3 regions of the Glaciimonas sp. GNP009 genome follow, and region 1 is predicted to be linked to each of the others. Evidence: predicted binding sites of a transcription regulator. Region 1 holds the regulator's gene; each other region holds the start of a gene.

What was found. The regulator FNR, encoded in region 1, switches genes on or off when oxygen is low (the NO sensors DNR and NnrR bind a similar motif). The targets are predictions, from matches to a motif close to TTGATNNNNATCAA.
Positions count from the first base shown of each region.
Region 2: a site for FNR is predicted at 2,752-2,765, ahead of ACXX82_RS09510 (isocitrate lyase). Genes of this name have one in related genera too.
Region 3: a site for FNR is predicted at 4,496-4,509, ahead of ACXX82_RS13270 (cytochrome C). Genes of this name have one in related genera too.

Region 1 covers NZ_JBTGUV010000004.1:19,672-27,375, forward strand. Annotated here, with positions in the region: gene ACXX82_RS01235 (4'-phosphopantetheinyl transferase family protein) at 1-221, shown strand, start outside; gene arfB (alternative ribosome rescue aminoacyl-tRNA hydrolase ArfB) at 267-704, opposite strand; gene ACXX82_RS01245 (YceI family protein) at 794-1,393, shown strand; gene ACXX82_RS01250 (SLC13 family permease) at 1,492-2,634, opposite strand; gene ACXX82_RS01255 (sll1863 family stress response protein) at 2,943-3,350, opposite strand; gene fnr (fumarate/nitrate reduction transcriptional regulator Fnr) at 4,024-4,725, shown strand; gene ACXX82_RS01265 (CYTH and CHAD domain-containing protein) at 4,939-6,495, opposite strand; gene ACXX82_RS01270 (chaperone modulator CbpM) at 6,723-7,040, opposite strand; gene ACXX82_RS01275 (DnaJ C-terminal domain-containing protein) at 7,043-7,704, opposite strand, start outside.
Region 2 covers NZ_JBTGUV010000004.1:1,936,646-1,944,349, reverse strand. Annotated here, with positions in the region: gene ACXX82_RS09530 (aconitase X) at 1-209, shown strand, start outside; gene ACXX82_RS09525 (aconitase X swivel domain-containing protein) at 206-700, shown strand; gene ACXX82_RS09520 (GntR family transcriptional regulator) at 718-1,509, opposite strand; gene ACXX82_RS09515 (DUF2058 domain-containing protein) at 1,796-2,332, shown strand; gene ACXX82_RS09510 (isocitrate lyase) at 2,937-4,517, shown strand; gene mdeB (alpha-ketoglutarate dehydrogenase) at 4,895-7,579, shown strand.
Region 3 covers NZ_JBTGUV010000004.1:2,826,802-2,834,505, reverse strand. Annotated here, with positions in the region: gene ACXX82_RS13295 (MbcA/ParS/Xre antitoxin family protein) at 173-586, shown strand; partial or broken gene ACXX82_RS13290 (RES family NAD+ phosphorylase) at 577-1,260, shown strand; gene ACXX82_RS13285 (hypothetical protein) at 1,295-1,735, shown strand; gene ACXX82_RS13280 (glycine zipper 2TM domain-containing protein) at 1,782-2,372, opposite strand; gene ACXX82_RS13275 (high-potential iron-sulfur protein) at 2,749-2,907, opposite strand; gene ACXX82_RS13270 (cytochrome C) at 3,135-4,484, opposite strand; partial or broken gene ACXX82_RS13265 (IS6 family transposase) at 4,751-5,421, opposite strand; partial or broken gene ACXX82_RS13260 (IS110 family RNA-guided transposase) at 5,642-6,394, opposite strand; gene acpA (acid phosphatase) at 6,849-7,704, opposite strand, start outside.

The DNA of each region.
Region 1 (7,704 bases):
GCACTATTTATAACCGTATTTTGAGCAAGCCCGAAAACCAGCGTGCGATTGCATTTGCGGAACAGTGGACGCGATATGAAGCGAGTCTTAAATGTCTCTGTTTAGGTATTACAGAGTGGGATTTAAGGTTAGATAAAGCATTACGCCAATGCGCCGTAAATTCGCTGATGTTGCCAAATGGCATGGTCGGCACTATCGCCACATTGCCCGCCAAACCTTAATTTTTGTTGTCTCATTTTAGCTTGGCTTGACGTTCGGCTCAAACCCTACAAAATCACTTTGCCGCGCATCGCCTTGTCTTTGCCCCGCCGGGTTTTTCCTTCAACACGTTTAAGCTGCGAAGAATAACTCGGTTTCGTAGGGCGACGACGCTTCTGTACCACGGTCACACCTAATACCAGCGCACGTAGTCGCTCTAGCGCATCCACCTTATTCTGTTCCTGACTGCGTGATTGTTGCGCCTTCAGAATCACCACGCCATCCTTGGTAATGCGCTGATCTTGCAGCGCCAGCAGTTTTTCTTTATAAATAACAGGAAGTGACGATGCGTTTATATCAAAACGCAAATGGATAGCGGACGACACCTTATTCACGTTTTGACCTCCCGGCCCTTGTGCGCGCACGCCGGTCATCTCAACTTCTGCAAGAGGAATGCTAAGGCCTTCGGCGATAACCAGCAAATTTTGATCGTTAGGAGGGAACATTTGGCCTATTATAAAGCGGCAATTTCGAAGAACCTAATACCACCAGAAAACACCAAGGTTGAAGGCCGTTAACCTAGAGGGAAGTCCTGATGCGCGCCAAAGTTATCAAAGTAAAAAATGGGTTAATCATTCTGATCGCCCTCGCTTTTAGCGCAAGTGCTGGTTCAAGCTCGGGTGCGACGGAGCGCTTCACAATTGATTCCGACCATACGTTTTCGTCATTCGAATATAGCCATTGGGGCTTATCGATGCAGCGCAATCGGTTTGATCGTACCAGCGGCTACATTGCGTTTGATCAGGCTGCAGGAACCGGTGAAATCATGATCGAGATTGAAGCAGCATCTGTTAATACCGGTACCGAGTTATTTAATAAAGCACTACGTGCCAGCGAATTTTTTGATGCCGAAAAATATCCAAAAATACTATTTACCTCTTCGCAGTTACTATTTGACGGAGACAATCTCAAGCAGGTCCAGGGCGATCTAACTATTAAAGATGTCACCCATAACGTGACGCTGGAAATAACCAATTTCAATTGTCGCTTTATGTTGCTGTACGGAAAGCGGGCTTGCGGTGCGAATGGCTTCGTCAAAATTCTCCGAAGTAATTACCACTTGGGACGTTTTGTACCTTTTGTCAGCGATGCGGTCACGCTGCATATCGTAGTGGAAGCGATCAAGGATTATTGATGCTTGCCACGCTTCATTCTCATGATCGAGTAATCAAACAAGAAGTCATCCAAGTAAATCCGCGTTACAGCTATTTGGGTAAAAAAAAATACTCTCTTCTAAAGAAATAACCAGACATACACCAACGCAGCAACAACTAAAAGAAACGGAATCGAGTAAACATGAAAGGTGATCCACGCCTTTTTGTCCGGTGTCATACGCAGCGCAATAATATTAGCGAGTGAACCCAACATAAAACCAAATCCGCCGACGTTAACGCCGAAAGCGATCAATCGCCAGTCGCCACTATATTCCGCAAGCAAAATCGCAGCGGGGACATTACTGATGAATTGCGACGCCACGATACCGGCAAGATAGAGTCGTTGCGATTCGGCAAGACCGACACTCTCCACCAACGCATGAACTATCGGCAACTGCGCTACCAGTCGTAAATCGACAAACATTAAAATGAATACCAACAGCAATGCCCAGTCGATCCGCGCCACCACGTTGCGCTGCGCAAATAAAAAGATCGCCAATACCATTAACAAAGCGGGGGCGGCATAATGCCTGTCCGTCATGATTAAAAACGGCACATACATAGCCAGCGATATGAGAAGCAATTTTTTATTGATCGGGGTCATCGCAGCATCCTCCTCAACCATCAGTTTTAAACCGGGAAATGCAACTACGGTCAATAAAACCAGCGGAATCATAAAAATGCATACCATCGGTAACATCGCGATCACATAATCCTGAAAAGAGAGATGTGAAAGCTGCCAGAGGAAAAGATTTTGTGGATTTCCAATGGGTGTCAGCGCAGAACCCGCATTGGCCGCCAGCGCTTCAAAAATAATCAGGCGGGTTATCGGCAATTTGATCGTGGTGCGCAAACTGAGTGTCAACGGGACCATGACGAACAGTCCTACGTCGTTGGTCAACAGCATCGACAAAAATGCGGTGGCGAGCACCAGAAAAACAGCAAGGGCGCGCTCAGTTGGCATCAATACCGTTAAATGCCTGCCCAAGCGCGACAGATAGCCGCTTAATTCAACACCCTTGGTTAACGCCAGCAAACCGGTCAATGTCGCAATCGTGGGCCAATCGACCAAATGCGGATACTGCTGAATTTTTTCGGGAGCAATAGCCGACAAAATCAGCAAAATGACGAATAAAATTAGAAAAAAATAATCTTTACGTAGTGTTTCAAATAAAGTTGCAAATAAGGATGAAGTTGTCGATAGTTTAATAATATTTGTCATTGTTGGTCGAGTAAACACTTTGTAAATCGGTGTAAAGTTTGCGAATTCCGGGCGACTAGCCGACGGTGAACGAACCGTTTAAGGCGTTTTCATCAACGCCCTCTAATCGTTGTGCCTACACAGAATACTGCTTCAACGCAATTATATCGATACACGCTCAGTGAGCGTGAAAAAGCAGGAGCACCGCACGTAGATCTTTGCTTTAGTGTATTTGAAAAGCGCAGCAGTACTAGTGGAAACAATCATTTCCACGCTGTAAGTGCGTAATTGCAGATTGGATCGCTTGACGGCGGGAAGATAGATTTGTATTAACGCGACATTCCATCAACTGCTGAGCGCAATTTATTTATGGAAGCATCCAGGTCGGTTTTTAATTCTTCCCAGGCATTCAGTCCACTATTTTTCAAATCCATGCTTTTTTTATCAAGATCATTCAGATCTCTTTGAAAGCCTTGAATAGTCGGCTCCATACGCAGTCTCGCAACTCGACCTGACTTCTTGGCCTTAGCATTAAGACTATCAATTTTGATTTTTAAGTCGGCAATTTGCTGGCGCACCGCTTTTAAATAGGTATCCCGTTGTACTTCTACACCATATATTTTTTGTCGCGTATCGGGCGACTCTGCGAACGTGTTTTCGTAAAAACACAAAGGTAATAAAGCCCAGAGCAATAAAACACCAATATTCGATTTAGCTACTTTGATGGTGCGTTTCATGTACATTCCCCGGTAGGCCCATCACATGGGCGTGATTTGAGCGTCTTATTGGAACGTCTTATCAGTGATCCTATAAGGGAGCCGTGATAACAGGTTAATAAATAAAACCGGTATGACACGTCAATAAATAGCAGGAATAGTTGACGCCAGATAAGTCCTGCAATTTCACTTGTTAACGAAAGCTCTCCATTCAGCCTATCCTCTATTTTCGTACTTTCAAGAAAATTCTATTCAGTATCGAAGCCACGGGTTGTACCTGTGTCTATTGAGCTCAAACCTCAACAAGTGGCATATCTGCTGACTGGCCCACAATATCGAGAACGGCTTACATAATTGGACGAATTGTTGAAATATCCTTGGAAGATCAATACTGGCTAAAAAGCGATACGATCAACAAAAAATTAACACACCTAAAAATCTGTGATCCCCATGACTGCAATAAGCTCCAAAATTGACTTGCAGAACAGTTAATTGCGATTACAATTGTAATCATAAAGACAACATTAATAACTGATCCACATCAAAATTTATCGTCAACAAATCAGAAAATCAACGCCTTAGTGGCGATTCTGGTTTAGAAATATCGCATCCCGTCCGCGTCTTTTTATTTTTAAAGGGATCAGTCACGATGGTTAATACAGTCCCATTTCTCTCCCCACATCCGACACACGTCATGAACGTAAAGACGCATTGCGGGAACTGCAATTTGCGCGACCTATGCCTTCCAATCGGACTCACCGAGGCCGAACTTGATCGATTGGATCAAATTGTTAAACATAGACGGCGCATTACGCGCGATAGTGCGCTCTATCGGATGAACGAACCATTCGTCAATCTGTATGCTATTCGTGTCGGGCATTTCAAGACATATCAAGTTAATGCCAACGGAGCTCACCATATTTCCGGATTTCAAATGACCGGTGAATTACTAGGGATGGAGGCCATCAGCTCATATCGGCATCAATGTAACGCAGTGGCGCTGGAGGATAGTGAAGTCTGTGAAGTGCCGTTTTCGGACTTGGAAAATCTCTTGAAAGATGTCCCGATCATGCTGCATTATTTTCATCGCATGATGAGCCATGAGATTGCACAAGATCATAACGCCATGCTGCAATTAGGGAATCTTCGCGCAGAGCAACGGTTTGGGGCTTTTTTGCTCAATCTTTCGACCCGATATAAAAATCGCGGCTATTCAGCTACGAATTTTCAATTACGGATGTCTCGAGAAGAAATTGCCAACTACTTAGGACTGACTAACGAAACTATTAGTCGGTTGCTTTCTCATTTTAAAAAAATGGGATGGTTGAAGGTCAACAACCGCGAAATTACATTATTAGACGTTCCCGCTTTGCTGATGTTAGTAGAGGGAAAGTAACCAAGCTGTGAAAAAGTCACCACCCAAGAGCGAAAGTCCAAAAAAGAGTAGCGCCAATCTACTCAGCAGATAAAAATATCAGGCGGTAGTAATGCCTTACGTCAACCAAGCTGTGAAACATCTGCCGTTACTGTCGCTGTCTCTTAACCTTTTCGCTATTCCTGCAACATTAATGGATCACAACATCAAATCGGGCCTACCAATTTGTTACGTTTAAAAAGGCGACTTTACCTGCTTAATTTTTTTCCATTGCTTATTGAGTTTTTTAAGATTGATTTCGTTATGCGCTGAGACATAATCGCGCACGTATCCAGAAACATCGGCCAGTCTTGGCTTACCCGCTGTACATTGCTGTAATAAACCATCAGCTACACGCGCATCGTTTAATTCGCCTAACGTATCTTGCAGCACGCTAAGGGCGGCAAGATACGTTTTGATTTTTTTTGCAGAATATAACGAAGAAAAGAACGCTAATCCATAGCGCATTTTTTTTGCCGCAATCCGTAATTTGTGACGCTCTGTCGCATCGATGGCACTTAGCCCCTTTCCGCGCTGACGTAGTTTCTTTTGATATCTACGCAACTGCGCAGTGGCGAAAGGGCGCAACGGTGCATTAGCACGTTCCAGTAGCGAGGTGGCAGTGTCCGACTTTTTCCCTAACTGCTGATTTGCATCATGGATACATGCGCCCAAGATCAATATAAGACGTGCATACCGGCTAGAGTTGAGAACTTTGACAGCATTACTTCTGCTCTTCTTCGCAAAGTCAGCGGCTTTTTTCTGTAACGGCATAACGGTCCGCGGTCCGTTGAAACCGAATGTCGCGGCGGCCAGTGTAGGACCAGCAAACACTTCCCAGTCACGTGCACTTCCTAAGTGTCTACCCAACCACTTGCACTCCTCCAGTAAAAACTCCGGTTCTGCTAACTGGTCTCTAAAAATCACGAGCGCTGAGCGCAGGCGGCGCACGCCAACCCGCATTTGATGTACGCTCTCGGCATCGGTCCCGTATTTAATGCCAGCTTCGTTACCTTGAATTTGCTCCAGACAATGGGCAAGAATTATCTGAAAACCCTCTCCTATCGTCTTTTTAGCTGATAATGCAAGAGCGCTTGCCGTTGTTATCGCCGGTGGTTGCGGTGCATACAATCCGTAACCACGCTCAGCCTTACTAATATTACCGACGCTTAGTGCTATCGTCTCTTGCAGCGCTAATGCTAAGGCAAATAAATTTCCTGCCTTCCCCGATTTAAGTTCCAGTTCAATTTCACTAATCGGGATACTAATAACGCCGTCGCCATGACTAGAGACAATCTGGCCCTGATCGAGAGCCAACTCTACTTCGTCACCTTCGGGCAAACGCAACATCCAGATACGCCGCTGAAACCGCGTAGTGAATACAGGGGCGAGTTGCTGCATCAACTGTGGTCGACCCAACAGCTTGAACCATCTGGATCGGGGTTTCAACAGTGCCTGAATTGCCGGCAGGTCAGGCCTGAGATCCGTGACTTCGGACTCCCATTCGTTGCGCTGATGCAAGCCACTGTCGACCTGACCGCCCGCTTTCAATGTCTGGATTAATTTGCCATCAACTTCCCTCACCCGAAATCCTGCCCGATGGCGCATTAGATAACAATCCGGCGCATCGAAGTAGGTGCTGACAAGTTGTTGTTGGTAAGGTTTGGCGATCGCCAGTTGCTTTAACAAAGGATGCCGTCTAAAAGCGCTAACCGCACTTGGGGCAATAAGGAGTTTTAATTCTATTTCCATCACAATCTCTGGATGTGGCGCCGCTTTGTTTTATTAATGGCCATGCGGAGTGTTGGCTTACCGAATATCAATCTAATCAAATTCAACGGCACAAAAGCATAAAAGTAGAATCGACGGCTCTTCGTTTTCGCAATAATTTAATGATGAAATGCTGCGCAGTCAGCGTTCAAGCCGTAGAAAACTTATTGATCTGCCATCACCAACATATTACACCCACCACGAAACAGTCATTGCGGCAATTTTGCCTGCGCGTGCGTCAGCTGTGCCTCAAGCTCACGAATGCGTCTTAAGAGATTAAGCGCTACTGCCAGGCCGTGACCATCCAGCTCAAAATCATCCCGCAAACGTCGCGCCGTTCTGGCAATCACGATGTAATGTGTCTGATAAAGATCATTTTCCGCATCAACACTGGTCGGTGCAATTTCGCCCATCTCGACCAAATCCTGCAATTCGGCCAGCGTCAATCCGGAATAATCTGCCAACTGATCTAGCGAACAAAGGCCTGCATCATTGAGCCATACCGCTTCCACAATATGCGTACGCATCACTAACCTCCTGTATTGAAGTGTGCACGAGGATTAAAAGTTGATTCGGCGGCAAGTTTTACAAACAAGGCTTGCTCACCCGGCGTCGCCGACTTTGGTACCTCAATCCGAACAACTGCAAACAAATTGCCATTTTCGCCGTTGGCGGAAGGGAGACCCCGCCGAGCCAGACGAAATTGTCGATTAGCCGCCGTAGCGGGTGGGATCGTCAACTCAACAGTACCGCCCAAAGTGGGAACCTGGACGGTTGCACCCAGCACTGCTTCCCATGGAGATAGCGGCAGATCGATATAAAGATCTTTTTCGCTGACGCGATAAAACGGGTGGGGAATAACCACCATGACGACATAAAGGTCGCCGTTTTTGCCACCATTACTCCCTTGCCCACCTTTGCCTGGCAAGCGTAACCGCTGACCGTCTTCGGCTCCTTTTGGCACCTTGACTCTGAAGGTCCGCGGTACGCGATGAATCAAACCTTGTTTATCATATTCCGGCAAACTCAAATTCACATCGATTTCGCCGCCGACATAAACCTGCTCAAGTGTGATCGGGGCCTTGACTTCATAATCTTGCCCGTGGGAAGGGCGACGTTGACGCGGTTGTCCACCCTCATGGCGGGAAGCCGCAAAGGCAGCCAGGATGTCGGCCATATCGACGTCGCCGA
Region 2 (7,704 bases), 1.9 Mb from region 1:
ACCGGATTGAGGCGGCAGGCGGAACCGTGATGTCGGGCATGTGTTTTTATCAGTCGTACGCACGTGAAATCGCAGAGGCCAAGGGCTGGAAACGGCTCGCCAGTAATAGCGCCAAGTTGATTAATATACTGGGCGGTTACGGTTATGTACCGATGCTCGCATCGATGGAAGACTGCGTGAATGCTGCTGTAACGGGAGAGTTATCATGAGTGAACTAGTCTTGACCGCGCGCTATGCGATGGGAAATAAAGTGACCGCTGAAGCACTGGTGGCGAAGGATGGATTCTCCGCACGCTACGATTTGAATCGCTTGCGCGGGGTGTTTTCCCGACCAACGCACAAGCTTGTCGGCCAATCCTATATTGGCAAAATTTTGGTACTTGATACCGCTAAGGGTGGCGTGGCGAGTGCGTGGATGTTGAATGAAATGCAGTCGCGTGACATGGTGCCACTCGCCATTGTGTTCAACAGCGTCAACCCGATTTTGGTACAAGGTGCAGCGCTTGGCGGCATCTCAATGATGGCGGGGTTCGATGAGGACGTGACGTCGTTGATTCCCCATGGTGCATTGGTAGAGATTGATCCGGCAACCAAAACCTTGCGTGTGTTGCGCGGCCCTGTTATTGCCCCGGCGTCAGCGGATGATCACCTGGCTGCTGACGGTTCGCCACAGAAGGTACGTTTTATTGGTCGCGAGTAACAACTGAGCTGTGTGGATCAGACCGTGGCGCTAGTGTGCTGGTCGGGCGTGGACAAGACGTTAAAAAGCGATGAGCTAATCGGCAACGGTCCTGAAACACTCAGTTTGAACTCATAGTTCTCAGGTCGAATGTAGAACGTCGAGTGCTCACGGACCCGACCACGATTGCAAAAGGACGTACGCTGCATGACCAGTGTGGAGGCCCGCGACGGCAGGGCGAGTTCTTGACTGACCTTGCGTGTGGCTTGTTCTGAGCGAATGCGTATGTCGGCGCGGGCGATTTGGGCAGATGTGAAGTGGTCGAGCAAACCATAGATCGGATAGCGCTGCGCCTCTTCCCAAGTGACATTGGCGTTGTCCAACCGCAGATAGCCATAGGCGATAGCGATGGGTTTGTTATCGACCAGATACAAGCGTTTCAGAAAATGCAATTGCGTGACAGTTTCGTCGAAGGTGGCCACCAGTTCTTGCGGCGTGAGGACTGGTACAAATTCCAGCAATTGCGTTTGTGGCACGACTCCTTGTTTAAGCAAGACATCATAGAAGCCTTCCAGATCACCTAGCTCATGATGCATGACCTGACGTGACACAAACGTCCCCTTGCCTTGTTTGCGGGTCACAAGCCCCTGACGGCCCAACTGATCGATAGCCTGACGAACAGTGACGCGGCTGACTGCGAACTGGGCCACCAGATCCGCTTCCGAAGGTAGGCGCGCCGATGGTGGGTATATGCCCTGCGCGATGTCGCGCGCCAGCGCATCGGCGATCTGCACGTACATCGCTACATTACTATGACGATCGAGTTTCATTTGGATTCCTTGATGACGCAGAGGCAGACGCAGTCCGTGCCGACAGCATTTACTTGTATTGACTCATATTATAGCTTTGCGATGCGTGGAATCGGCATGGTTTGATGCACAGAAAATCCACATTCAAGCCGCACAATCCCTTGCCACAGCGGTACTCTGACAGAGTTTGAATGCTTGCCAGTCACGATCCCTGATCTGCTTGGTCGACATTTTTGCTATGCTAGCGTCTTTCCACTGATCGGCATCATTGCATGATCCGGTAGACCCTATTTACGGAGTAGTTCATATGGCCTCTTTGCAAGAGCAATTTTTAAAAGCTGGCCTGGTCGACAAAAACAAAGCCAAAGTGGCGCACCAGGACAAGAGTAAGCAGCAAAAGGCTGAGCGCCGTGCAGGTACGTCCAGTGTTGATGAGTCGCGCCAGGCAGCACTCGACACGCAACGCAAGAATGCTGATCGCGCCCGCGAACTCAATGCACAGCGCGACGCGGCCGCAACCCAAAAGGCAATCCTGGCGCAAATTACCCAAATGGTGCAGCAGAATCGCCAGAGCAAGGGCGCTGGCGATATCGCTTATCATTTTACGCATGACAAGAAGATCGAACGGCTATATGTATCTGCCGCGGTTCAAGCGCATTTAGTGGCTGGGCGTCTGGTGATTATTTGTCAGGGCGGCGTGCCTGAATTGGTACCTAGAATTATTGCCGACAAGATCGCGGAGCGCGATGACTCGCTCGTCGTGCGGGTGAGCAAGACTAGCACTGAAATTGACGCTGACGATCCGTATGCAGCCTTCCAGATCCCGGACGATTTGATGTGGTAATTGCGATAATGTTGGCTTGCGTTAACGTTTTCAACGTTCGTCCTTCAGCGTCAGCGTCCGGGCTTGGCGGGCGCTCGATCCATGTATTTTTCATCTCATGCAAAAAAGTAGTTTCCCTTTTTCCGTTAAAAGTCATTAGGCGGAAGGGCGAATGTGCCGCTTTCGCAACACACGCCTGCACTGCCTCTCCGGCGGTGACTAAATTTCGGCGTTTACATCATTTTTGTCTGTCATCGCTTAACAATTCGCTCGCTTAAACGGGTTAAGGCGAACTGTAACTGTGGTTTTCCCACGATACGGAAAGTTGATTCCACACTGTGAAATGACGGCATGAAAAAAATGAGGGAATTTATACATTTTTTTTGAAAATACATTTCACATAGCAAAAAATAGTATGTAAGTATCTGAAAATAAAGAGATTAATTTAAGTCATATGTCTTATATAAGACATGGCTCATATGAGAAAAACCGGCTATTATTGATCCATGCAGTTTTGCTTTGAGTTCACCGCCCTGTTGTTCGGGCATGAGTGAAGAGATGCCTCAGCACCCGATTCGTTTTTTAGTCTTACTTATTTTCAAACTTACTTTATTAAGGAATCCACATGTCACAATATCAAGAAGACATCAAAGCCATCACCGGTTTGAAGGACAAAGAAGGTAGTGCATGGAACGCGATTAATCCTGAGTCCGCTGCACGTATGCGCATTCAGAACAGATTTAAAACGGGCTTGGATATCGCACGTTACACTGCGAAAATCATGCGCGATGACATGAACAACTACGATGCTGACTCGTCCAAGTACACCCAGTCTTTGGGTTGTTGGCACGGTTTTATCGGTCAACAGAAGATGATTTCTATCAAGAAACACTTCAACAGCACCGATCGTCGCTATTTATATTTGTCGGGTTGGATGGTTGCCGCATTGCGTTCTGAGTTCGGCCCATTGCCTGACCAGTCGATGCACGAGAAGACTGCTGTAACGGCGCTGATCAAAGAGCTTTACACTTTCTTGCGTCAAGCTGATGCACGTGAGTTGGGTGGTTTATTCCGGCAATTAGACGGTGCTGAAGGTGCTGCCAAGCAAGCGATTCAGGATAAAATTGATAACCACATCACGCACGTAGTACCAATCATTGCTGATATTGATGCCGGTTTCGGTAATGCGGAAGCGACCTACCTGTTGGCTAAGCAGATGATCGAAGCGGGTGCATGCTGCATCCAGATCGAAAATCAGGTTTCTGATGAAAAGCAGTGCGGCCATCAAGACGGTAAAGTAACGGTTCCTCACGAAGACTTCCTCGCCAAAATCCGCGCGGTTCGCTACGCGTTTCTGGAACTGGGTGTAGACGACGGTGTCATCGTTGCGCGTACCGACTCATTGGGTGCTGGCCTGACCAAGCAAATCGCAGTAACGAATGAGCCTGGCGATTTGGGTGATCAATATAACGCCTTCCTCGACGTTGAAGAAGTGTCGGCCGATGCGATGAAAAACGGCGACGTCATCATCAAGCGCGACGGTAAACTTGTCCGCCCTAAGCGTTTGCCTAGTAACCTGTTCCAGTTCCGCGCTGGTACTGGTGAAGAGCGTTGTGTTCTGGACTCAATTACATCCCTGCAAAACGGTGCTGACTTACTGTGGATTGAAACTGAAAAACCACACATTGCACAAATCGGCGGTATGGTTAAGGCGATTCGTAAAGTTATTCCAAATGCCAAGCTGGTGTACAACAACAGCCCATCATTCAACTGGACACTGAACTTCCGTCAGCAAATTTTTGACATCATGAAAAGTGAAGGCAAAGATGTTTCTTCGTACGATCGCGCTGGTTTGATGAGTGTTGAATACGATGCAACGGAGTTGGCGATTGCTGCTGACGAAAAAATCCGCACTTTCCAAGCCGATTCAGCACGTGAAGCCGGTATTTTCCATCACCTGATCACGCTGCCGACTTATCATACTGCTGCATTGTCTACTGACAACCTGGCAAAGGATTACTTCGGTGATCAAGGTATGTTGGGTTATGTTGCTGGCGTTCAACGCAAAGAAATCCGTCAGGGTATCGCTTGTGTTAAGCATCAAAACATGGCCGGTTCAGACCTCGGCGATGATCACAAAGATTACTTCAGTGGCGACGCTGCGCTGAAAGCATCTGGTAAAGACAATACGATGAACCAGTTCTAATAACTGCCTCTAGTGTCAAAAAAAGCTCGCTTCGGCGAGCTTTTTTTATGGGCGTTGTGAGCGTTTGAGGTCATCGTAATCAAATGAAAAGTGAATAGACATCAATCAATGTTTGCGTCGCACACGCTTGTGAACTGACAGGTTCTGATGCAAATACAATATAGGTATTAGAATCGACGACATCATTTGAAAAATCCACATCCAATGATAGCGGGCGTTAACAGTCGGACTAGCTCGGTAATCCTTGATAGTGGTGATCTTGTAGTCATTATTTAAACTTTTTGAGAAGGTTGGACGTGTAGGAGGATGTAATCGTTACCATCCCTCCTTTATCTTGTTTTCGATTCATTCTATGTATCAAGCGAGGAACGAAAGTCATGGAAATGTCATCCACGAACCATTTGAATGGTCAGTTCGATAGCGATGTGCAAGAAACCAGCGAATGGATGGAGGCATTCCAAGGCGTGATCGAAGCCGCTGGTCCGGAACGTGCGCGTTATCTGCTGTCGCGGCTGAGCGCAGCTGCGCAGAAGGCTGGCATCAAATGGCGTGACTCGCGCAATACACCTTATACCAACAGCATCCGCGTTGAAGACGAGCCTCCTTTTCCGGGCGGTTCAAATGCGCTCGCCATGGAGCAACATCTGGGTAGTCTGATCCGCTGGAACGCATTGGCAATGGTGGTGCGCGCCAACCGCGCGTATGGCGAACTGGGCGGACATATCGCCAGTTATGCCTCGGCAGCCGATCTGTTCGAAGTCGGCTTCAACCACTTTTTCCGTGCCAGGACTGACGATTTCGGCGGTGATCTGGTGTACTTTCAGGCCCATTCTGCTCCCGGTATTTACGCGCGTGCATTTCTTGAAGGCACGCTGACGGAGAAAGAATTATCGTTCTACCGGCAGGAAATTGAAGGCAAGAAACAAGGTACGCAGGGATTGTCGTCCTATCCACATCCGTGGCTGATGGAAAATTTCTGGCAGTTTCCGACCGGCTCGATGGGACTAGGTCCGATCAGCGCGATTTATCATGCGCGCTTTATGCGCTACATGGAGAACCGCAGTTTGCTGAAACCGCAGGACCGCAAGGTCTGGGGCGTATTTGGCGATGGTGAGATGGATGAGCCGGAATCGCTGGCCGCGCTCAGCCTTGCTTCGCGTGAGACGCTGGATAACCTCGTCTTCGTGGTTAACTGCAATTTGCAACGGCTCGACGGTCCGGTACGTGGCAACGGTCATATCGTCGACGAGCTGGAAACCTTATTTACCGGCGCTGGCTGGAACGTCATTAAATTATTGTGGGGTTCAGACTGGGACCCGTTATTTGCACGCGACAAATCGGGCGAGTTGGTCAATGCGTTAAACGATACAGTAGACGGTCAGTTGCAAACATTTGCGGCCAATGATGGCGCATTTAATCGCGCCCATTTTTTCGGGCAGAATCCAGCGATGCAGGCGATTGGTGCAACGCTGACCGACGATGAGATCGATCGTCTGCGACGCGGCGGCCACGACATGAAAAAAATTCATGCGGCGTATGAGGCAGCGGCCAATCATCGTGGTCAACCTACGGTGATTTTGGCGCAAACCAAAAAAGGTTTTGGTATGGGCGCAGCGGGTCAGGGCAAGATGACCACGCACCAACAGAAAAAACTCGATACCAGCGATCTGATCGCGTTCCGTGACCGCTTTCGTTTACCGATTTCGGATGCGGATTGCGAAGCGCTGGCGTTTTATAAGCCCGCTGATAACAGTGCCGAAATGTGCCATTTGTTGGAGCGACGCGCTTCGCTGGGGGGTTTCATGCCACGCAGAAATAAAGTGCAAACCAAATTGGCAGTACCGGAAATCCGTGCCTACGCTAAATTTGCGCTCGAAGCCGATAACAAGGAGATGTCGACCACCATGGCGCTGGTGCGGATGATGGGGGGATTGTTGAAGGACGCTGTAATAGGCAAACACATCGTACCGATTGTGGCCGATGAGGCACGTACTTTCGGCATGGCCAACCTGTTTCGGCAAGTGGGGATTTATTCCGCACAAGGTCAACTATATGAGCCAGAAGACATTGGCTCAATTCTGTCCTATCGCGAGGCCAAGGACGGACAGATTTTGGAAGAAGGCATTACCGAAGCGGGGGCGATTTCTTCGTGGACGGCGGCTGCAACCAGCTATTCGGTACATGGTTTGCCGATGTTGCCGTTCTATATCTACTACTCGATGTTTGGCTTCCAGCGCATCGGCGATTTGATCTGGGCCGCCGCCGACCAACGTGCGCGCGGCTTTCTGATTGGCGCGACCTCAGGGCGCACCACGCTGGCGGGCGAAGGCTTGCAGCATCAGGATGGTTCCAGTCATGTGATGGCAGCAATGGTGCCGAATTGTGTGTCCTACGATCCTGCGTATGCCTATGAATTGGCAGTGATCGTGCAGGATGGTATGCACCGTATGCTGGACAACAATGAGGATGTTTTTTACTACCTCACCGCGACTAACGAAAATGAAGCGCAGCCGAGCCTTCCGCAAGGTGCTGAAGAGGGTATCAAGCGCGGCATGTATTGCCTACAATCGCAGGAAAATCCTGACGTACGTTTGCTGGGTGCCGGACCGATCTTGAAAGAAGCAATTGGCGCTGCTGCTTTGCTTAAAGAAAAATTCGGTGTGATCGCGGAAGTCTGGAGCGTCACCAGCTTCACCGAGCTGGCACGCGACGGCATCGCAGCAGAACGCAATCAACGCCTTTCTTACGTTTCGACCGAAGCGTATGTCACGCAGCAACTGAGCCCGAGTAGGGGGCCTGTTATTGCCGCCAGCGATTACGTGAGGAGTATTCCCGAAAGTATCCGTGCCTACGTCCCGGCAGATTACGTTACATTGGGAACGGATGGCTTTGGACGCAGCGATACACGCGCTAACCTACGTGATTTTTTTGAAGTCGATGCGAAATGGATTGCGTTTGCTGCATTGCGTGCGCTGCCTTCCGGCAAAGATGCCGCGCAGTTGGCGAAGTTTGCAGAAGTGCTTGGGCTGGATTTGGGTAAACCGTTAGCGATGACGGTTTAATGTATGCGGAGAGGTCGCCATTGCAATCCAATAATCGCTTGTGACCAACGTGAGGCCGGTGACAGGTAGCGCCCCCGAGTTGTTGCGTATGCGCTAACGCACACGGGAATCAGGTTTTTGGAAAA
Region 3 (7,704 bases), 2.8 Mb from region 1:
ACCGTTATCGGTCAATCATTGATGGGCGATTTTTTTAGCGCAAAATATAAATATATAACGAAAAAACAAAAAATTGAATGTATGCATCGTTTTGCAGCTAAACGTAAGCTTTCTGGCACTTTATCCACTTGTAGATTAATATAATTAATAAGTCCATTTATATACAAATAGGATTTCTAAGACTGTATTACACCCAAAGATAGCTACAGTTGACCCTAAAAGACTGTCGAGCGCAGGGCTAAGAGCCTTCTTTAATATTGCCCGCGACTGGCATTTAAAAAACGACCAAGAAATCATTTTGCTAGGCAATCCTAGCCGTGCAGCCTATTTCAAGTGGAATAAAGCGCCCGAAACGGCATTGCTCAGTCGCGATACCTTAGAGCGGATTTCTTATTTGCTAGGCATCTATAAATCCTTACAAATATTACTTCCAAATACTATTTCCGCTGATGCCTGGATTAGCAAGCCAAACAATACTCCTCTATTTGGCGGGCAAAGTGCGCTGGATCGCATGCTGTCAGGGAATGTGGCTGATTTGTTTGTGGTGCGCCAATATCTTGATGCTGCTCGTGGTGGATGGTCGTAATGCAATTGCCGGAGATGACACTCGATTGGCTTCCCTGATTCAGAATTATTTCAACCAGATTTCCTTCAATTTATATATTTGATCGCGTGGCCGAAGCCGCAGACTTTGACGCGCTCTATGAAATTGAAGCGATGACAAATCCGCGTATTCGAAATGAAATCGGCGAAATTTCTTTGGAACCAGAAAGTGAGCGCATATATAAGAATGGCAGCGGCCCCATCATGGTAGCCTTCACGCACCTCAACCCTGATGGAAGCCGGTTTTCGAATGGGAGTTATGGTGTTTTTTATGCGGCAAAAGAAAAAGAAACTACCATAGCAGAAACGAAACGTCATTTTGCAGCCTTTATGCTGGCAACACATGAGGAGCCGATTTACCTTCAAATGCGTCTTTACCAAACGCGAGTTAAAGGTTTGGTGACAGATTTATTTCCCGACAAAGACACCCATCCAGAGATATTTTCACTGAAGAGTTATTTATCTTCCCAATCATTAGGAAAAGAAATCCGTGAAAGTGGCTCGAATGGGATTTGCTACCCAAGTGTAAGACGAGAAAATGGTACCTGTGTCGCGGCATTCAAAACTGCCATTTTGAGTGAATGCAACCATGCCGCCTACCTGGAATATCATTGGGACGGAAAAGAAGTTAACTATGTGACGGAAAGAATTGAATAGCTTATACCGACTCATCCGGTAAGGATTTTATTTCTTGCATACTCATGCTGCTTTTCCGAACACGTCCATTGGAACAACTTATAAAAGATGTCATCTTGCGGTCCAACTATGGTGCCCGTTATCGGACGGGCCTGCCAATCAGCAGCAGCATCGCCAAATGGGAGTGAATCTGGTTGTTAGCCACCGCATGGCCAAATATCGCCAGATGCGCTGGACCGACGAACGCGCGCACTGCCTGGTGCAGGTCAGAGTAGCGGTTCTCAATGGTGAACTGTCGCCCGCCAATCTCGGCGTCTTCGGTGTCAGATCAACCTCGGCCAGCGATTTGCGTAAGCCCCGCGCGAACGACAGGTCATTTCAACAGCACGGGCAACCAACTCATCTCCCCACCTTTTGCAGGCTCTCCTGGGCTGGCCGCTACCAGTCCGATCAGCCACACGCGATATTGCATTGGCCTGTTGACTTGCGGCGTTGACTTTGCCGCAGCTAATGATCCATTCCTTAGCGCCAGCACAGATCAATTAATAGCCGTAATTCTTGGCCACCGTATTACCTAAATACCCGCCACCAACTACACCTGCAACGGTCGCAAGCGTACGACCGTTTCCGCCGCCCACCTGATGTCCCAAGAGTCCACCGATCACCGCGCCGGTAGCTATCCCCAACGGACTCATTTGTGACACCGGACTGGCTTGAGCTACTTGGCGGGACTGTTGGATCGGCGCTTCATATTGGGGTGTCCGTTCGGCCTGTGCATAAGATGAATCATGATGCCGATAAACATGATGGACTACCGTTTTTTGTTTAGTCATACTGGGCGTCGGGGCAACCTGATATCCCGCCACCGCAGGTGAAGCCACTGGCTGCATGTATTGGTAACCGTTGGGTGTCTGTACTAAGACCGGTGCGCCCGCCGGCAATGCCGCGGGAACCGACATCGCCATCTGTGCGGCAGGCGTTGCTACTGGCGCTTGCGATCCCACTGCATTCCCGTGAGAATTCGGTAGCAAGCCCGCAATCGCTGCGACGCCAAGCAGACTTGCCAAGATAACAGATCCTGCCGCGCCGGCGACTAATGGATGCATACGCGGTGTTGATTGACTGACTTCCATTTGATACTCCAGAGAACGTTGAGAGTGATTTTATTGTACGAACGTATCGGTCACTTACACAGCGAGATTGTGTATCAGGTGTTTCGAATTGCAACACGGGCACGCCTAACCCAATGCATGCAAACTCTTGGCTATCTGGATGAGAAATCATGGCAGCCAGCGTTGCCAACAAGATCTTGACCGGCAGTGTAGGCAAGATCGATACCTCGCCCAGGCTGGCGCAGTGGCGGTTGGACGTGGCGTCAATCTTTTAAGGCCGCAGTATGGCTTGCTGCCCAAACGCAATGTCAGTTATGTGGATGCGTCCTGAATCATACGGACAGCCGGGCGCGGCACGCTATCGGGTGACTGAGCGCTTACATTTATTTCACACGCATCACTTTGACGAAAACGCCATACACCAGCCGCTAAGATTGACCGGTCCTGCCACAATTTTACAAGTGCCAGTAACTGTATCTGGGGTGGACAAAGGCCTGAATGCAGCGCAGTCGGCGCACCTTTGACCATCCCTGGGATGATCTTGATAATTAAGCATTCCCTTACTCGCGGACCCCGCATTTGCGCACCGCGAGTAAATCGCGATAGGAATAATAACGATTGAGCCCAACATCACAGTGCTTTGACGGAGCATACTCCGGCGCGATATTGGTTTGGTCTTATTCATGACTTCTGCTCCCGATGTAATATCCAAAACGAGACTTGCTTCCCTAAATAGATTGGGCTTGCGCGAAGTGGGAAGCGACTGATGCTTGATAGTGCTTCTTAAAACATTAACCACGCGTAAAGGTAAAGGGTATTGTTGTCCTTAGCGTCCCTGAGCGTCGCGTCGTAATTAGATTTGGCCCCGTTGAACTTGGTGTAGCCCGTATACTGGAGTCCCAGTCGGACGTTCGCCTGAGGATCCCAATCGAATGTGTAGTGCGGCCAATAATTTAGTTCGACGATATACCCTCTTGTATCCGGCTTCCCATTAGTTGTCCCAAATCTTAAGAAGTCGGCGTCCCCTGCAACATTGAACCCGGCGACCGTAAAACCATAAGTCCGGTCTAGAAGGTAGGTGATCTTGGCGCGGGTAGAACGTTGGCTCGAACTGGGATTGTCATTTCTGTTGGGGAATCCGGATCGCCACTCCGCTTTTTCTTTGATCGTGGAAGCTTGAGCGGTGACGATATGGTGGGCATCTTTACTAAAATATTGGTATTGCGCGTCGAACCCCAGATCGCGGAATTGGTCCCCGGGGTTGATTCCATCCTGCCCTTTTAAGGAGACTGTTGTTCCAAAGTGGCCGACTGTTAAATTCTGGTTTTCATCGCCGAACGTATAGGTGATGCGCCAATAAGGATTAGACCCCGATAGCGATACCCTCTGATTATCGGGAGTGCCCGCGCGCAAGACCGAAAGCGGACCTTTCGCCGTCTGATAGGAGGTCGCCTCCAGATACAGCGAATCAAGCACGTATGCATATGCCCCAATCCCGGCGACCCGCGCACCCGATTCAAGAAACGTTGGAACGCCACGACCTGGGGCTGCAAGACTCGGGCTATAGTACGGATAGCTCCAGGCAGGTGTGGTATTCCAGACATCTTGAACGGTAGGGTTGTTATGCAATGTCACACCAAAAAACGTCGGTTTTTCATCTGTCCCAGCCATTTTCACAAAGCGCAGATCGGTGTTATCAAGCGCACTGTGCCCTGAAAAATTCCGGTTGTCCGATGTGCTGATGTTGTTGTAGGTCCATTGGATGAAACCCCCGGCGTTGTCGCTAAATTTGCCGCCAGAAAAGAGGCTGATAGCCTCTGCGACAAATTCGCGATTTTTCCCGAAAAGCTGATCGCCGGTCGATTTGTCAGTATTGTTTTTAATCGAATTAGCCGAAACGATCGCCATCAGAGAAAGTGGAATCTTCTCGCGTTCTCCCAGCGTATAGCCTCCCAGCTTAAATTTTCGGCCAAAGGGCGTTAGCTCAGGGTAAATAGTGTGACAGGACGCACACTTCAGACTTGTTTGTCTCGCAAAAAGAGGATTAGCTGCAACATCAGGTATAACTCCGTAAGCAGCAATTAAGCATAGCGCGACAGCGATGTGCTTTAAAATTACATGCGAATTATTCATTATGAATCCCCTTGGCGAGCGTCAAGTACCCTTGGCTATGAAGCGCGACGGTTGTCATCGTATTTTTTTATGAATCAAACATTAAACCAAGTGACCGCGTGTGATAAGGGGGGGATGTACTACATTTCATGGAGAGTATTCCCGCGATGCCCAAGAGAACTTGAAGCTGGTCGTCGCGTTGACTTTGTCGCATTAACAGAGAAAAATCGGACTGCTCGTAGTTTTTTGATCCAGCTTCAAACCGAACGGATTTGTCCTGCCAAAGCCTAAAATTGATCGGCAAACGACATCATATTTTCTGCTGTGACGATCATCTGTTCATTGCGAATCATGTGCATGAGTTTGATGCCGGCCAGTACGTTTTGAGCGGATCGCATTGATTTAAAATTTCGCATCGTTTGGTCGCGCGTTTGATAGCCCGATGGTGCTGCTCGAACACATTGTTGAGGTATTCGACCTGTCGAACGACAATCCGAATTTCTCTGCCAGCATTGATCTCATTGATCGCATTGATCGCGGCCTGGTTGGTACCGCTTTTATCCATCGTGACTTTTTCAGGAGCGCCATGCGTGTGCATGGCCTTGTCGAAAAGACGTTGTGCAGCCACTTTGTCTCGTTTGGCGGTCAATAGAAAGTCAATCGTGTTGCCTTCCTTGTCCATGGATCGATAGAGTCACTTCTAGACACTTTTGACTTCAATATAGGTCTTATCCCTCCGCTAGCCTCTACCAACTGGACGCTTGTATTTGCGGAATGCTTTTTCCAGCAGCGGTAAGAATTTGATCGCCCAACGATTGATCGATGAGTGATCAACAACCACGCCGCGTTCTTTCATCATTTCTTACAGGTGGCGGTAACTCAACGGGTAGGCTGCGTACCAGCGGACGCAGATCAAAATCACGTCGATTGGAAATCGCATTCCGTTAAATTTGAGCATCTCGATTCGTCCATTACTCTGGGACCCAGTAGTCTGCCTGATCGGCACGCAGGTTTGGATAATGCGACATATATGGACGCCCTCAGTTTGCCAAGCATTAAATCGATGATGAGTATAAGGGTAAGATTGCAGCCATATATTCGGACTTTCATTGAGGTTTGCGCCTCTGTCCCTGATGGAACTTGCTGGCCAGGTCCTAATCAGAACCACACGCTCGAAGCGCATGTCGCATTACAGGTTTTCCTGACCACGGTCTAACCTGGTTTGCCATCACTTCATCTCCAATTGAAGCCACTAATGCCGTGGTAGTGATGGGACCTATTCCAGGTATTTCTGCAAGTTTTCTGCTCATTTCTGAAGAACGGTGCCATTGTTGAATTTTCTCATCCATTTCATCGACCTGTTTATCCATGTCTTTCAAGTGATCATATAAACGTTGTAGCAGATCTCGAAAGCTTGCCGGCTAATCTGATTTTTCCCTGAGTTCCGAGAGGCGCCGGGCGATGTTCGCAATTGCTTGCAGAATAACTATGCCGAACTCCGACAACAATCCGCGAATTTGGTTTGCTTGAGCCGTTCTCACTTTGATAAAAGACTGACGCACTCGGTGCAATGACAGAACAGCTTGTTGTTCGTCCGTTTTTATTGGAACGAAGCGCATATTAGGTCGAGAAACGGCCTCGCAAATTGCTTCTGCATCGGCCATGTCATTTTTATTGGTCTTGACATAGGCCCACACAAATTGAGGAGCCATCAGTTTCACAGTATGTCCCATCCCGGTCAGCTTCCTGCCCCAGTAATGTGCGCTGCCACACGCTTCCATTCCAATCAAACACGGTTGCAGTTTAATAAAGAACTCAGCCATTTTTACGCGATCTAGTTTCTTTCGAAGCACGGCATTTCCATGATCATCGACGCCATGAACTTGAAATACATTTTTTGCTAAATCGATTCCAATCGAAGTCATCTTCATTTTGGACGCTCCTTTTATTTAGGGGTAATACTCCCATGTTGGCACGTTGCCGTTTGAAAGAGTGCGTCCATTCCATTGGAGCCATCGCGGGACGTTGATCCTTTTTTGTGTCAATTATTTTCCTCAAAAAAGGAGGAAAAAAAAGGCCTATAACCGCAATATATAGTTGTTCGCCTATGAGCCGAAATAATCCTAATGGAAACGTCCTGATCACATTTTGTCAGGACATTTTGAGGCAACTTATTTGTCCTCAAACTACGGCAACAGGTTCTGGATGTTTTTCAAGCGCGGTAAGATTTGTCAATTTTTTTACTTATATACTGCAAGCACTTTGGCGTATTGACAATATGTAAGCATTAGCATCAAACACTTTAAGCTATTTGACTAAGCCAATTCACGTTGACCATCTCCGTTTCACCGCCGCGCTGACACCCCAATTATTACCACCAATACTTTATTCCTGAGGCACCACCGTCAACGCGCCACTCAAGTCGCCCATCGCCACTCCGCCATTCGCCACTAACGCTGCGTCTCGCGCTTTCAAACCATCGAGTTCCACCAACCCGTAGCGACGCGTAATGAAGCGCAAGATGGATGCAGTGTCGTATTGGGTGTGATCGACGAAACCCTTCCTTACATAGGGCGAAACGAGAATTGCAGGTAGACGCGTGCCCGGCCCCCAACGGTCGCCCTTTGGCGGCGCAACATGATCCCAGTATCCACCGTTATCATCATAGGTCACTACGATCAGCATATTCTTCCATTGTGGGCTGGCCTGCAATTTGGCGATCACGTCGGCGATATGTGCATCGCCTTCGGCGACGTTGGTGAAGCCGGAATGTTGAGTCAGATTTCCTTGCGGTTTATAAAAGGAAACCGGCGGAAGTTTTCCTGCTGCGGCATCCTGTAAAAAAGAGGCGTCAAAATCCTTCATATGACTGGCGCGTTCGGCAGCGCCGTTGGCGGTCGCCGGATCGAAACGGCGATAATAATTAAACGGTTGATGAGGGGGCTGAAAATTGATTTTTCCAGCATAGATGACATTACGAGGCGCTCTTGATGCGTCAGCCAATGCGGCGTTCCACGCGCCGGAATACCAAGCCCATTTGATACTTTTGACAGATAGTTGATCGCCAATGGTCCGTTGTGTTTGCGCAGGCAATGTCGTTGCCTTGTTGGCGTCAGCATAGGTGGACGTCGCGTCCGCGCTGGCCGCATTACCGCTTGGCTGATACAACGGTTGCATCGTATTGACGGCATAAAACATCCCGGACGCATCCTTCGGCGTGAGTGTGCCGTCCTTTAAGTAG